2 regions of the Caloramator sp. CAR-1 genome follow, and region 2 is predicted to be linked to the other one. Evidence: a T-box and tRNA genes for the amino acid it is inferred to sense, from the RefSeq annotation. Region 2 holds a T-box; the other holds one or more tRNA genes.
The links. The T-box of region 2 lies ahead of metG (methionine--tRNA ligase). A T-box ahead of a tRNA ligase gene usually reads a tRNA of that ligase, here a tRNA-Met.

Region 1 (3,171 bases), on a different contig from region 2:
TTTCCCAACACTTGTGAAACAAGCTTTGGAACATCACTGCTGCAGGATGTTTTACCCTGGCATGGCACTCCATATATAGTTACTTCATATTTATTATTAGAGTTTTTTGTAACCATAACATCGTTATATTTTATTCCATTGATATCAAACACCATTGATATTTTATCTTCCAATTCATTTTTAAATTCCACAGATTTAGTTATATCCTTTACAAGATCTGAAACAACAACAGAAATTCCCTTTATCTGCTCTGCTAATACTATCTTTGAATTTAAAAGTTTTTTATTCCATCTGTTATTTAGTCTTATAATTTCCATTTCAAAATTTATCTGTCTTATTATCTCATTGAGCTTTACGCATTTTAAGTTAAAGGAATTCGGAACTTGTTTTATATCTAATTTACCATTCTTTTCTGCCATTCTTAGCATTTCACAAAAAACATCATAAGTATAATATGTTTCCCTTTGCCAGCAAAAATGCCTTCCTTCACAATTTGAGCAAACTTTGTTTGCTATCTTTTCAACAGTTCCCTTTACTTCGTTGACCTTTGATAGGTTATTTTCATACCTTTCTGCTAAAACACTGGCTAAACCATTTAAGGATTTAGAAATTATATTAAGCTTTCCATTTATATAATCCTTTATTCTTTCAACATATAATTTTTGCGGAACTTCTCTTTTATTTTCAAAATCTAAAGCTAAATTTAGCTTATCCAATATCGAAGAAGGTAATAAAATAAAAATAATTGACGCAAATAGTATATTAACTTCTAAAGTAAATAAAACATCAACCTTATTAGCATACATCATTACTACAACTGAAGTTATCATAAAGGCTACAGATGTAATTATCCTACCTAAATCCTTTAACGCACCAGCAACAAGACCACACAATCCGTATACAGCGACTAAATAAACCGAAATATTTCCTGCAAAACTTGAAACCAATCCAAGCAAAAGGCCAACTGAAGCTGCTACTTGTCCATCTTTTATATAGGCAGATGTCAATATAACTAAAACCGCCAAAACAGATTTTAAAGAAACATATTTATAGCTAATATCCCACAATCCTGCATAGGATATTAAAAATATTAATACAAGGCTAATTAGCTCTTCTTTTAAAAGCTCTACATTTTTCTTGTTGAAAAAATATGCTAAACCATATGTAAACAAATAGGCTGATGAAATAATAATTAAAGATTCAAAAGAAGATATTATAACATCGTATAGAACTAAATTCTTTAAAAAATACTTATGAGCAAAAACAGAAGCCAAAACATTTAATATGGAGGTTGATGCTAAAAGAATAAATAATCTTTTCTTTTCACTCTTTATAAATAGATTTAAAATCATAACCCAAACAGTAAGAAAAATATGTGTCTTGGCAGCTAGAACATTACTTTCCGTTAAATAACCAAGAACAGAAAACAGTCCACAGACCATTATCCATTCCTTATCTAAGATCATAGTTGAAGCAATTAAAAGTGCTATTCCAAAGGGCATTATCTCCCTTAAAAAAAGAACTCTTGAGGTAAAGAAAATAAATATAAGCAGTAATAAATGTTGTGCTTTTAACTTTTCTCTTTTTAACGCCTTTACATCTTTTTTATGTAGAACTTCCCTTTCTATCATAAAACCACCTCACATATTTTTGTGAGGTTATTATATCAAATATATGCTGAATATTTTGTCATTATTCCTTTTATTTCCATACAAAAATATTGACAGATTATTTTATTTTAAGCCAATTATGTTTTCTTCCTCCTTTTTATATAAAAATTCAACTTTGATCTTGTAAAAAAAATAAGAATATTTTCATAGACCATAAAAATACGACGGAAATTTTATTCTAATAACAAATATTTTCAACAAATCAGCTTATGATTTTTTTGATTCTTTTTTTACAAAAAATAAAAAAAGCAGCCTAAGCTGCTTAAGTATGGTGGCGGCGAACGGATTCGAACCGCTGACACATCGGGTATGAACCGATTGCTCTGGCCAACTGAGCTACGCCGCCATGTTGGTTGCGGGGGAAGGACTTGAACCTTCGACCTTCGGGTTATGAGCCCGACGAGCTACCAACTGCTCCACCCCGCGACATTGGTGCCGGAGACCGGGGTCGAACCGGTACGGTCCTTTAGGGACCGCAGGATTTTAAGTCCTGTGCGTCTGCCTGTTCCGCCACTCCGGCATTCAGTTTTGTTATCTCGCATCGACAATACTTATTATATAATGCTATTATTATTTCGTCAATAGTATTTTTAAATTTTTTTTATAAAATTTTTATGGTAATATATTGTAGAAGTAAGTTCTTATTATTTATTATAAAAAGGTGTTTTACGTTTGGTAAAACACCTTGAGTTTCTATCTTCTTGATACTGTTCCATATCTTTTGCCTTCTCTATGCTTAATGTCCTGGATTCTCTCCTCGCTTTCTTTTAAGAATTTAGCAAGCCTTTCCTCAAAAGAAAGTCCATTATTTTTGTTTCTTTCGCTCTGCCAATCAACTTCAATTGGCTTTGATGATTTAGGCATAGCCTGCTTAATTGAAAGGCTTATTTTGCCATCATCATCGATTGCAATAACTTTTACCTTTACTTTGTCCTTTTCCTTAAGATGCTGCCTGATGTCCTTAACGTAAGTATCAGATACCTCGCTGATGTGAACCAAACCTGTTTTACCTGATACATCAACAAATGCTCCAAAATTTGTAATGTTTACTACTGTTCCTTCTAAAATCGTTCCTACCTTTAAGGTCATATTAAAAGAATTCCTCCTTAATATATTTTAATGATATAATTATACAAAATTATATAATCCAAGTCAAATTATCTTCTTTTGTTTTTGTCGATAAATAAGATCTCTCCCGGTTTTACCAAACCAAGTTTTTCCCTGGCTAGCTTCTCTACATGTTCAGGCCTTTTTGCCTCCTTAAGTTGTTCCTTAAGTTGAGAGTTTATAACTTTTACTTTTTGAAGCTGCTCATTATAATGTTTATATTGCTTATTCAATCTATATAATATTATTTGCTGTTTAACGAAAATTGAACCAAACATAATAAATACTAATCCCCAAATAATCTTTTTAATGTTTCTTTTTTTCTTCATAGGCATCCCCTCTTCTTTTGTTCAATATATAATATTCTATAAATAAATTAAATTTCCTGCTTTTT
Region 2 (8,297 bases):
TTCATTATCTAACAAGCTCGAAGGAATTAGAAACACTTATTGATACAATACTAAAGTTTACGACAAAGGTTACTAAAACGGATTATGCTTTTTTCCTTCTTTTCAATGATGAAGATATAAAATTTTATGAAACGAAAAAAAACTCTATCATAAAGGATATTATTTTAAAATTTATGAACGAGATAAAAAATTCAGCTTCTCCAGTTATTAAAAACGTAGAAAATTTAGAAATTATTTTAAATGCTGTTAGAGCAGATTACAAAACATACGGAATATTAGGTTTTGCAATAAATTCTAAAGAAGAAAACATAGATCAGATTAAATTTTTAACAGAATTAAGTTCATTATCCTTTGATAGGATTTATTTTGAGGATGTAAAGGAAAAAATGTTGATTTCAAAGGAACAAAATAGGATTGCAAATGAAATACACGATAATGTAATACAAAGGCTTTTCTCACTTTCTTGTAAACTCTATTCATTTTATAAAAATATAGAAGGGTTAGATAAGGAGCTGGCTAAAGAGTTAATAGGCTTTAGAAATTCAATAGACTCAACTATGCGTCTGCTTCGTGAAACTATATATGACCTTAGCTGGAACAAATATGCAAATGATTCCTTTATTGTTGAAATAAATAATTATATAAACGATATTAAATATATTAATAATGCTGAAATTAATTTCAATATATCAGGTGATATTGAAATTCTAAGTATTTTACAAAAAAAGGCATTATACAGGATAATATGTGAAACATTATCTAATTCAATAAGGCATGGGAAGGCTGATATAATCGATATTAATTTATTAATAAACAAAGAAGAAGTAAATCTAATAATAACTGATAATGGAAATGGATTTAATGTTAAGGCTATGGGAAATAGTGGAATAGGCTTAAAAAACATAAAAACATTAGTTGACGTATTAAAAGGTAGTATAGAAATAGACAGCAAGATTGGAAAAGGCACAAAACTATTTATTAAATTGAAGAATGCAGAACAAAAATTGGAGGGGATAGTATGAATGTAATTGTTGTTGATGATCATCCTCTTGTTAGAGTGGGATTGTCTTCTGCATTAAAACTTGAAAAAAATATTGAGAAAATTTATGAGGCTTCAAACATTCAGGATACAATAAAAATACTTACGATGAATAAAATTGAAATTGCTATTGTAGATTTAAGATTGGCTAATGAAAGTGGTCTTGAACTAATTCGAATAGCAAAAAATAAAAATATTGAAACAAAATTTATTGTTCTCACATCATCATTGAATAGGGAAGACTTTGAAAGGGCAAAGGATCTAGATGTTGATGGTTACCTTTTAAAGGATGCATATATTGAAGATATTATTTATGCCATTCATGTTGTAGAAAGAGGCAAGAAGTTTTATTCTCAGGAAATACTTAATATAAACTTCGAAAACAATTTCCTTAATACCCTAACTGAAAGGGAAAAGGAAATTTTAATAGAAATTGGTAAGGGACTTAGCAACATTGAAATTGCACAAAAATTATTTATTTCAGAAAACACTGTTAAAAAGCATATAACTAATATTTTAGCAAAACTAAATTTAAAACATAGAACAGAGGCAGCTTTGTATATAAATAATATATTAAAATTTGGTAATGCTGTATAGGAGTTGGTGAATTATGAGAAAAGGATTTAAAAAAACAAGATTTATATTTATATTAGTTGTTTTGCTGACTTTGAACTTTTTAGGAATTACATACGCATATTGGGAAGAGGGATTAGATATAAATATGCATCTTCAAACAGGAAATATATTTCCTGAATTTGTAGGAGCGCTACCAATTTCTAAAAAGGATACAATTTCAGTAGAATGTGGCATGGATACGATTAATATAAACGGCAAACTTAAGCCACATGAATCAGCAATAATATTTTACGAAATAACAAACAAGGGAAGCGTTCCTATTAAGTTGGCGGATATAAATTTTATTAAGGATGATGGAATTATAGTAAACAACATACTTCCTATTGGAATAATAGATACATACGGAAGACAAAATGGCTTTGGAACTATACAAATTGGTGCATTAAAGGAAGGCCAATATAATTTTGAACTTGAGCTTATCTATGGACAATTTAATAGTCAGGAGGATAACTATGAAAAAACTTTTAGTTTTATTGATTAGCCTATTTTTATCCATGATTTTTATATCCGGAGGATATGGCTACTGGCAGAAGAAGATAATAATAAGGGGCAGCATTAATGTTGTTAAACCACCGATGCCGCCTAAACCTAAGATAAAAACTGAATATAAGAATGACGATAAGAAAGAAGAAAAGGATAAGATAGAAGAAACAGTGGTAGAAGATAGCCAAAATCAAGCAGTTGAAATTCGTAGAAACGGAGAAATTCAGATAATAAATGAAGTAGAAAGTGAAATAAAAGAAGAAAATGCTGAGGAAAACAGCAAAAATAGCAATGCCACAGCAGAGGATATAAACTCTGATTCTAAGGTGAAAGAAACAAACTCAAATTAAGGGGGATGTTTATGAAAATCAATATTTCACAAAAGAATAGAGCTTCAATTGCTCTCTTTTTTATTTTCATTAATTATTTACTTGAAAGCTCTTCTCTATTATTCTATGTAAAACTGCCCCTTTTTCAGTTTTACTGGAAACCTCTTGTTCATCTAATAGTTATTTTTGTTATTTTAACATTTCCAAGACCAAGACCTAAAAGCAAGTTGAAAATGAAGGAGAATATAAATTATTGGGCCTTCAATTTTGCAGCTATATATATTATTGTATATTCATTAGCTGGACTTATAGATGGATTTGGGAAAAGTCCCTATAGCCATACTCCCCTAGGTATCTTAAATAATCTTTTTTATATCTTTTCTATTCTTGTTGCAAGGGAACTTGTAAGAAGCTATGTAGTTAATACATTCGTGAAAAAAGAAAATTTTTTGTTTTTTATACTTATTTCTCTTTTTATGACAATTATTAGTATTTCATTTTCCAAATTTGAAAATCTAAAAAATGTTAAGGATTGTGTGATGTTCTTTGCAAAGGATTTTGCACCTGATCTTTCAAAAAGTCTTATCTCTACTTATTTTGTATTTATAGGTGGTGCAGGGCCTTCAATTATTTATCAAGGACTTATAGAAACCTTTGAATGGTTAAGTCCTATTCTGCCAAACCTAAAATGGATAACAATGGCGCTTGTTGGAGTTATGGTGCCTATATTTAGCCTATCTGCTCTTCAGGGCTATTACTTAAAAGAAATGAAGTCGCTAAAACATCAAGAAGAAGAGGATCTTTTGGGTTGGATTATAACAAGCGTTGCATCGATACTTTTAATATGGTTTACCGTTGGAGTTTTTCCAATTTTCCCATCGGTTATTGCAACTGGAAGCATGGAACCAATGATAAAACCGGGGGATGTTATTTTGATTAAAAGAGTAAATATAGATGATTTAAAGGTAGGCGATGTAATACAGTTTAAGAGGGAGAATATACTAATTTCCCATAGAATAATAGAAATAGTTAAAAAGGATAATATTATATGCTATAGAACAAAGGGGGATAATAATTCAGTTGCAGATTCAGAACTTGTAAAACCACAGGATATCAAAGGGAAAATAATAAAGGTGGTTCCCAAAATAGGTTGGCCAACATTATTATTAAAGAGTAGAAACAAGGTTCCTCTTGAAAAAGTTCAATTTTAAATACTACTAAAGTAGTATGAATAGTAGGAAAGTAGTAGAAAAATGGCACAAATATACCCACCAAAATTATACTTTTGGTGGGTTTTTTAATTTAAATATGGGTCTATAATAATAAATGAAAGCAAACGGATTAAGTAAATGGCCGGCCTACTTTGATCCGTAATATAAATCAAAATTTAACCTTAAAGGAGGAGTTTTAAATGAAAAAGTCAAGATTTTTTGCTCTTATTCTTGCTGTTGCAGTAATGCTCATGGGTGCAGGATATGCATATTGGACTGATTCAGTAACATTCTCAAACACAGTTAAAACTGGTCAAGTTGAATTAGCTTTTGATAAAAACGATAGTGGAAGTTTAGTTTTCCAAGAAGGTAACCAAGGCGTTGCAACTGGCTCAGCTGAAGTTTCAGCAGATTCAGCTACTATAACTGTAAACAATCTTTATCCAGGTGCTTCAACATCAAAGAGTTTAACAATTGTTAATGATAGCACAATTCCGGTTAAGTTAATAGGACTTTCATTCATACCAAGCAAAGAAGGAATAGTTGATGGAGAACTCATAGTTAATGCAGTTGTTAAAGTTGGAGAAACTAAAGTTTGGGAAGGTAGCTTAGTTAATGGACTTAATTTTACAAATCAAAATGTTATAGTTCCAGCAGAAACTGACGTTACAATAGATTTATCAATTTCAATGCCAACTACAGCTACAGCTAGCGAAAGCAAGACTTTCAGCTTTACAGTATCACCACAATTCTTGCAATTCAATCAATAATAATTTAATAAGCAGGGTTTAATACCCTGCTTAATTAATATAAAGAGGTGTTAGATATGAAAAAATCAAGGTTCATATCAATAGTTTTAGTAATGGTATTTCTGATAATAGGTGCAGGATATGCTTATTGGACAGATACAGTTACATTTGGAACGACAGTTAAGACAGGTAATGTAGATATAGCTTTTGAAAGTGATCCACAGATGGAAGATTTAGATGAATATGTTGAAACTAAAGTTACTGCTATTGATAATAATAATGTTAATATTAAAATTGATAAATTATATCCAGGTGGTGGAGATGGAGTTTCTTTTAGGCTTGTAAACAGTGGAACTATACCTGTTGTATTTGATAATGTTAATGTAAGCACAATTAATGATGATAAAAGTATGATCAGTAATAATGTATTGACTTTTAGTGTTGAGCTTTGCAAAGTTAAAAATAATGGAGAATACATTAATCCTTTTAAAAATTCACCAATTTTATATAATTTAGATCAAGTTTGCAATTTAATTAATTACAGATTAAGAAATTGGAATGGACAAAATAATCCATTGATTTTGAATCCGGGTGAAGCTCTAGAAATAAGAAATCCAGAAGCATTACAGGCAGGGTATTTTGTAAGTATGTCACCAAATGCAGGGGATCAATACGAAAATGCTACTTTAAGCTTTAATCTTAACTTCCAATTCAAACAATGGAATGCACAATAAGCCAGTTTTTTGCTGGCTTTTTTCTTTTTGCAGGAATTTTATAACAAATATAGAATTATATACATAGGAATAAAAAAGGGGTGGTTGAGTATGAAAAAGTTAAAGATTAATAAAATAATAAGGATTGTAGGTATTGCTTTTTTTTCAGCTCTTTTTTTATTTTCATCGTCATATTTGTTCTATAGATCAAAAAACCCTATAACAAAAAAAGAAAAGGCAACTTTATATAACTATAAAGCAACATCAGATGCACAGTATAAAGTAGCTCTAAAGCCTAATATAATTTATGGTGCAAAAATTATGGATGAAGGAAAGGTATATATTGGAGAGATAGTTGACAATATTCTTGCTAAGTTTGTATATAATTTTGAAGGGAGTAGCAAAACAAAAATTCAAGGTGAATACAACGTTATTGCATCAGTTGAAGGTTATGTTGCTGAAAATGAAAAAACAAAAATAGTATGGAATAAAAATTATGTTTTATTGCCTACTGAAAAATTTCAAGTAGAATCAAATTTTTATAAAGTTGAAAAGAATATTAGCATTAACATAGATAATTTTAATGCCCTTGTTGCAAAGGTTTATGAAACTACAAAAGTTGCCGTTCCAACAAAAGTAGTTGTCTATATGAATGTTAACTTAAGAACAGAAGCTGAAGGACAACCTATTGAATCAAAAATGTCGCCATCCATTATAATCCCTTTAGCCTCGAATTATTTTGAAATAGCAAAGAATATCCCTGAAGAGCAAAAGGGGGATATAACAAGGGAACAGACTATAAGGATTGAATTTAATAAAAAATACAAGCTTCTTTTACAAATATCAATTGCATTTTCTACAATCATGATAATTCTTCTTTTAATATTAACAGAAGGTGTTGAAAAAGATGCACACACGAAGGCAGTAAACAAAATACTAAAAAATCATGGAAATAGAATTGTGGCAGTTGAAGGAGATGTCCAAAGCAGTCAAAGTATAGTAAAGGTTAAAACAATAGAGGATTTAATTAAAATTGCTGATGAAATTGAAAGGCCTATTATGTATAAATTCCATAAAGAAACTAAAAAAATTAACGAATTTTTTGTATCCGATGATAAAGTGATGTATGTTTTTGTTCTTAAGGATTATGTAAAAAACGAGGAAAAGGAAAATAGTAGAAAGGTTAAAGTTAAGCAAACCAAAACAAAAGAAAAAACAGTTTAGTAAGCTGTTGACAACGTTTAGTATTTTGTATAAACTTGTGAATAAATAGCATAATATTAATAAAGCTGTGAAGGAAAGAGTAGCACGTGTAGCATTTAAAGAGAGCCGGGGTAGGTGAAAGCCGGTAATGTAAAGCGTGTGAAGATGGCTCTGGAGCTTGTATGCTGAAGTTTAGTAGGCATACACGGTTTATCCGTTATCTTAAGGTCACTGACCTTACAAGGCCTAAGTCGCGAGGCTTAGGTGAATTAGGGTGGTAACGCGGCACCTCGCCCCTAAACGGGCGGGGTGTTTTTTAGTTAAATTTGGAAATGTCAAAAAGTCAAGTGGCAGCCACTTTCGAAAGGAGGTTATTTATGAAGGAAAAATATTACATAACAACGCCAATTTATTATCCAAGTGACAGGCTACATATTGGTAATACCTACACAACAGTTCTTGCGGATGCCCTTGCAAGGTTTAAAAGATTAACCGGATACGATGTGTTTTTTCTAACAGGAACCGACGAGCATGGTCAAAAAATTCAAAGGATTGCAGAGAAAAAGGGAGTAACTCCTAAGGAATATGTTGATAACATAGTAGCTTCAATTAAAGAATTATGGAAGACAATAAATATATCTTATGATAAGTTTATAAGAACCACCGATGATTACCATATCAAGGCGGTTCAGGATATTTTCAAAAAGCTCTATGAAAAGGGAGATATCTACAAGGGCTACTACGAAGGATGGTATTGCACACCCTGTGAATCCTTCTTTACAGAAACACAGCTTGTTGATGGAAAATGTCCCGACTGCGGAAGGGAAGTTGAGTGGACCAAGGAGGAGGCATACTTTTTTAAGCTTTCAAAGTATCAAGATAAGCTTCTTAAATACATAGAAGAGCATCCAGATTTTATACTTCCTGAAAAAAGAAAGAACGAGATGATAAATAACTTCATAAAACCTGGTCTTGAGGATCTTTGTGTTTCAAGAACATCATTTACATGGGGAATCCCAGTTAGCTTTGACGAAAAGCATGTTGTTTATGTTTGGATAGACGCCCTTTCAAACTATATAACAGCCCTTGGATATGGAAGCGACGATGATAGTCTTTACAAAAAGTTCTGGCCGGCGGATGTTCATCTTGTTGGAAAGGACATAGTAAGATTCCATACTATAATTTGGCCTATCATGCTCATGGCCCTTGACATTCCTCTTCCAAAGACGGTTTATGGCCATGGATGGCTCCTTGTTGATGGCGGCAAGATGTCAAAGTCAAAGGGAAATGTTATAGACCCTGTTGTTTTAACTGAGCACTTTGGTGTTGATGCCGTAAGATATTATCTTTTAAAGGAAATATCCTTTGAACACGATGGAAACTACAATAGCGAGATGTTCATAAAAAGAATAAACTCAGATCTTGCCAACGATCTTGGGAATCTTGTTTCAAGAACCCTTACTATGATCGAAAAGTATTTTAACGGCACAATAGAAAAGGGAATATTTGAAGGGGAATTTGACGAGGACCTTAAAAATACTGCCCTTGAGGTGCCTAAAAATGTTGAAAACTTAATGGATAGCCTTAGAGTATCAGAAGCCCTTGATGAGATCTGGCGTCTTGTAAGAAGGGCAAACAAATATATAGATGAGACTATGCCTTGGGTTTTAGCAAAGGACGATGCAAATAAGGAAAGGCTAAAGGGAGTTTTATATAATTTAACTGAGGCTATAAGGATAATTTCTGTTTTAATATCATCCTTCATGCCAGATACTTCAAGAAAGATAAACGAGCAGTTTAACTTTGGAGGCAAGGTTGTAACCTGGGACAGCATATTAGAGTTTGGGAATTTAGAAAGAGTTTCGGTAAAGAGGGGAGAATTATTATTTCCAAGGATTGACGTTGAAAAGAAGCTTGAGGAGCTTGAAAAGCTC

Region 1: it encodes a tRNA-Met, which carries the amino acid that the T-box ahead of metG (methionine--tRNA ligase) is inferred to sense. The anticodon was not compared.

Annotation. Positions count from the first base shown of each region.
Region 1 is NZ_JAUONW010000011.1:25,392-28,562, reverse strand. Features, by position in the region: gene spoIIE (stage II sporulation protein E) at 1-1,631, opposite strand, end outside; tRNA gene Q3V94_RS03660 (tRNA-Met) at 1,940-2,016, opposite strand; tRNA gene Q3V94_RS03655 (tRNA-Met) at 2,021-2,096, opposite strand; tRNA gene Q3V94_RS03650 (tRNA-Leu) at 2,101-2,190, opposite strand; gene Q3V94_RS03645 (S1 domain-containing RNA-binding protein) at 2,364-2,759, opposite strand; gene Q3V94_RS03640 (septum formation initiator family protein) at 2,828-3,106, opposite strand; gene yabQ (spore cortex biosynthesis protein YabQ) at 3,154-3,171, opposite strand, start outside.
Region 2 is NZ_JAUONW010000026.1:4,269-12,565, reverse strand. Features, by position in the region: gene Q3V94_RS07850 (sensor histidine kinase) at 1-1,022, shown strand, start outside; gene Q3V94_RS07845 (response regulator transcription factor) at 1,019-1,636, shown strand; gene Q3V94_RS07840 (hypothetical protein) at 1,650-2,156, shown strand; gene Q3V94_RS07835 (hypothetical protein) at 2,128-2,508, shown strand; gene Q3V94_RS07830 (signal peptidase I) at 2,520-3,698, shown strand; gene Q3V94_RS07825 (SipW-dependent-type signal peptide-containing protein) at 3,899-4,468, shown strand; gene Q3V94_RS07820 (SipW-dependent-type signal peptide-containing protein) at 4,525-5,181, shown strand; gene Q3V94_RS07815 (DUF5305 family protein) at 5,272-6,384, shown strand; T-box leader at 6,443-6,664, shown strand; gene metG (methionine--tRNA ligase) at 6,741-8,297, shown strand, end outside.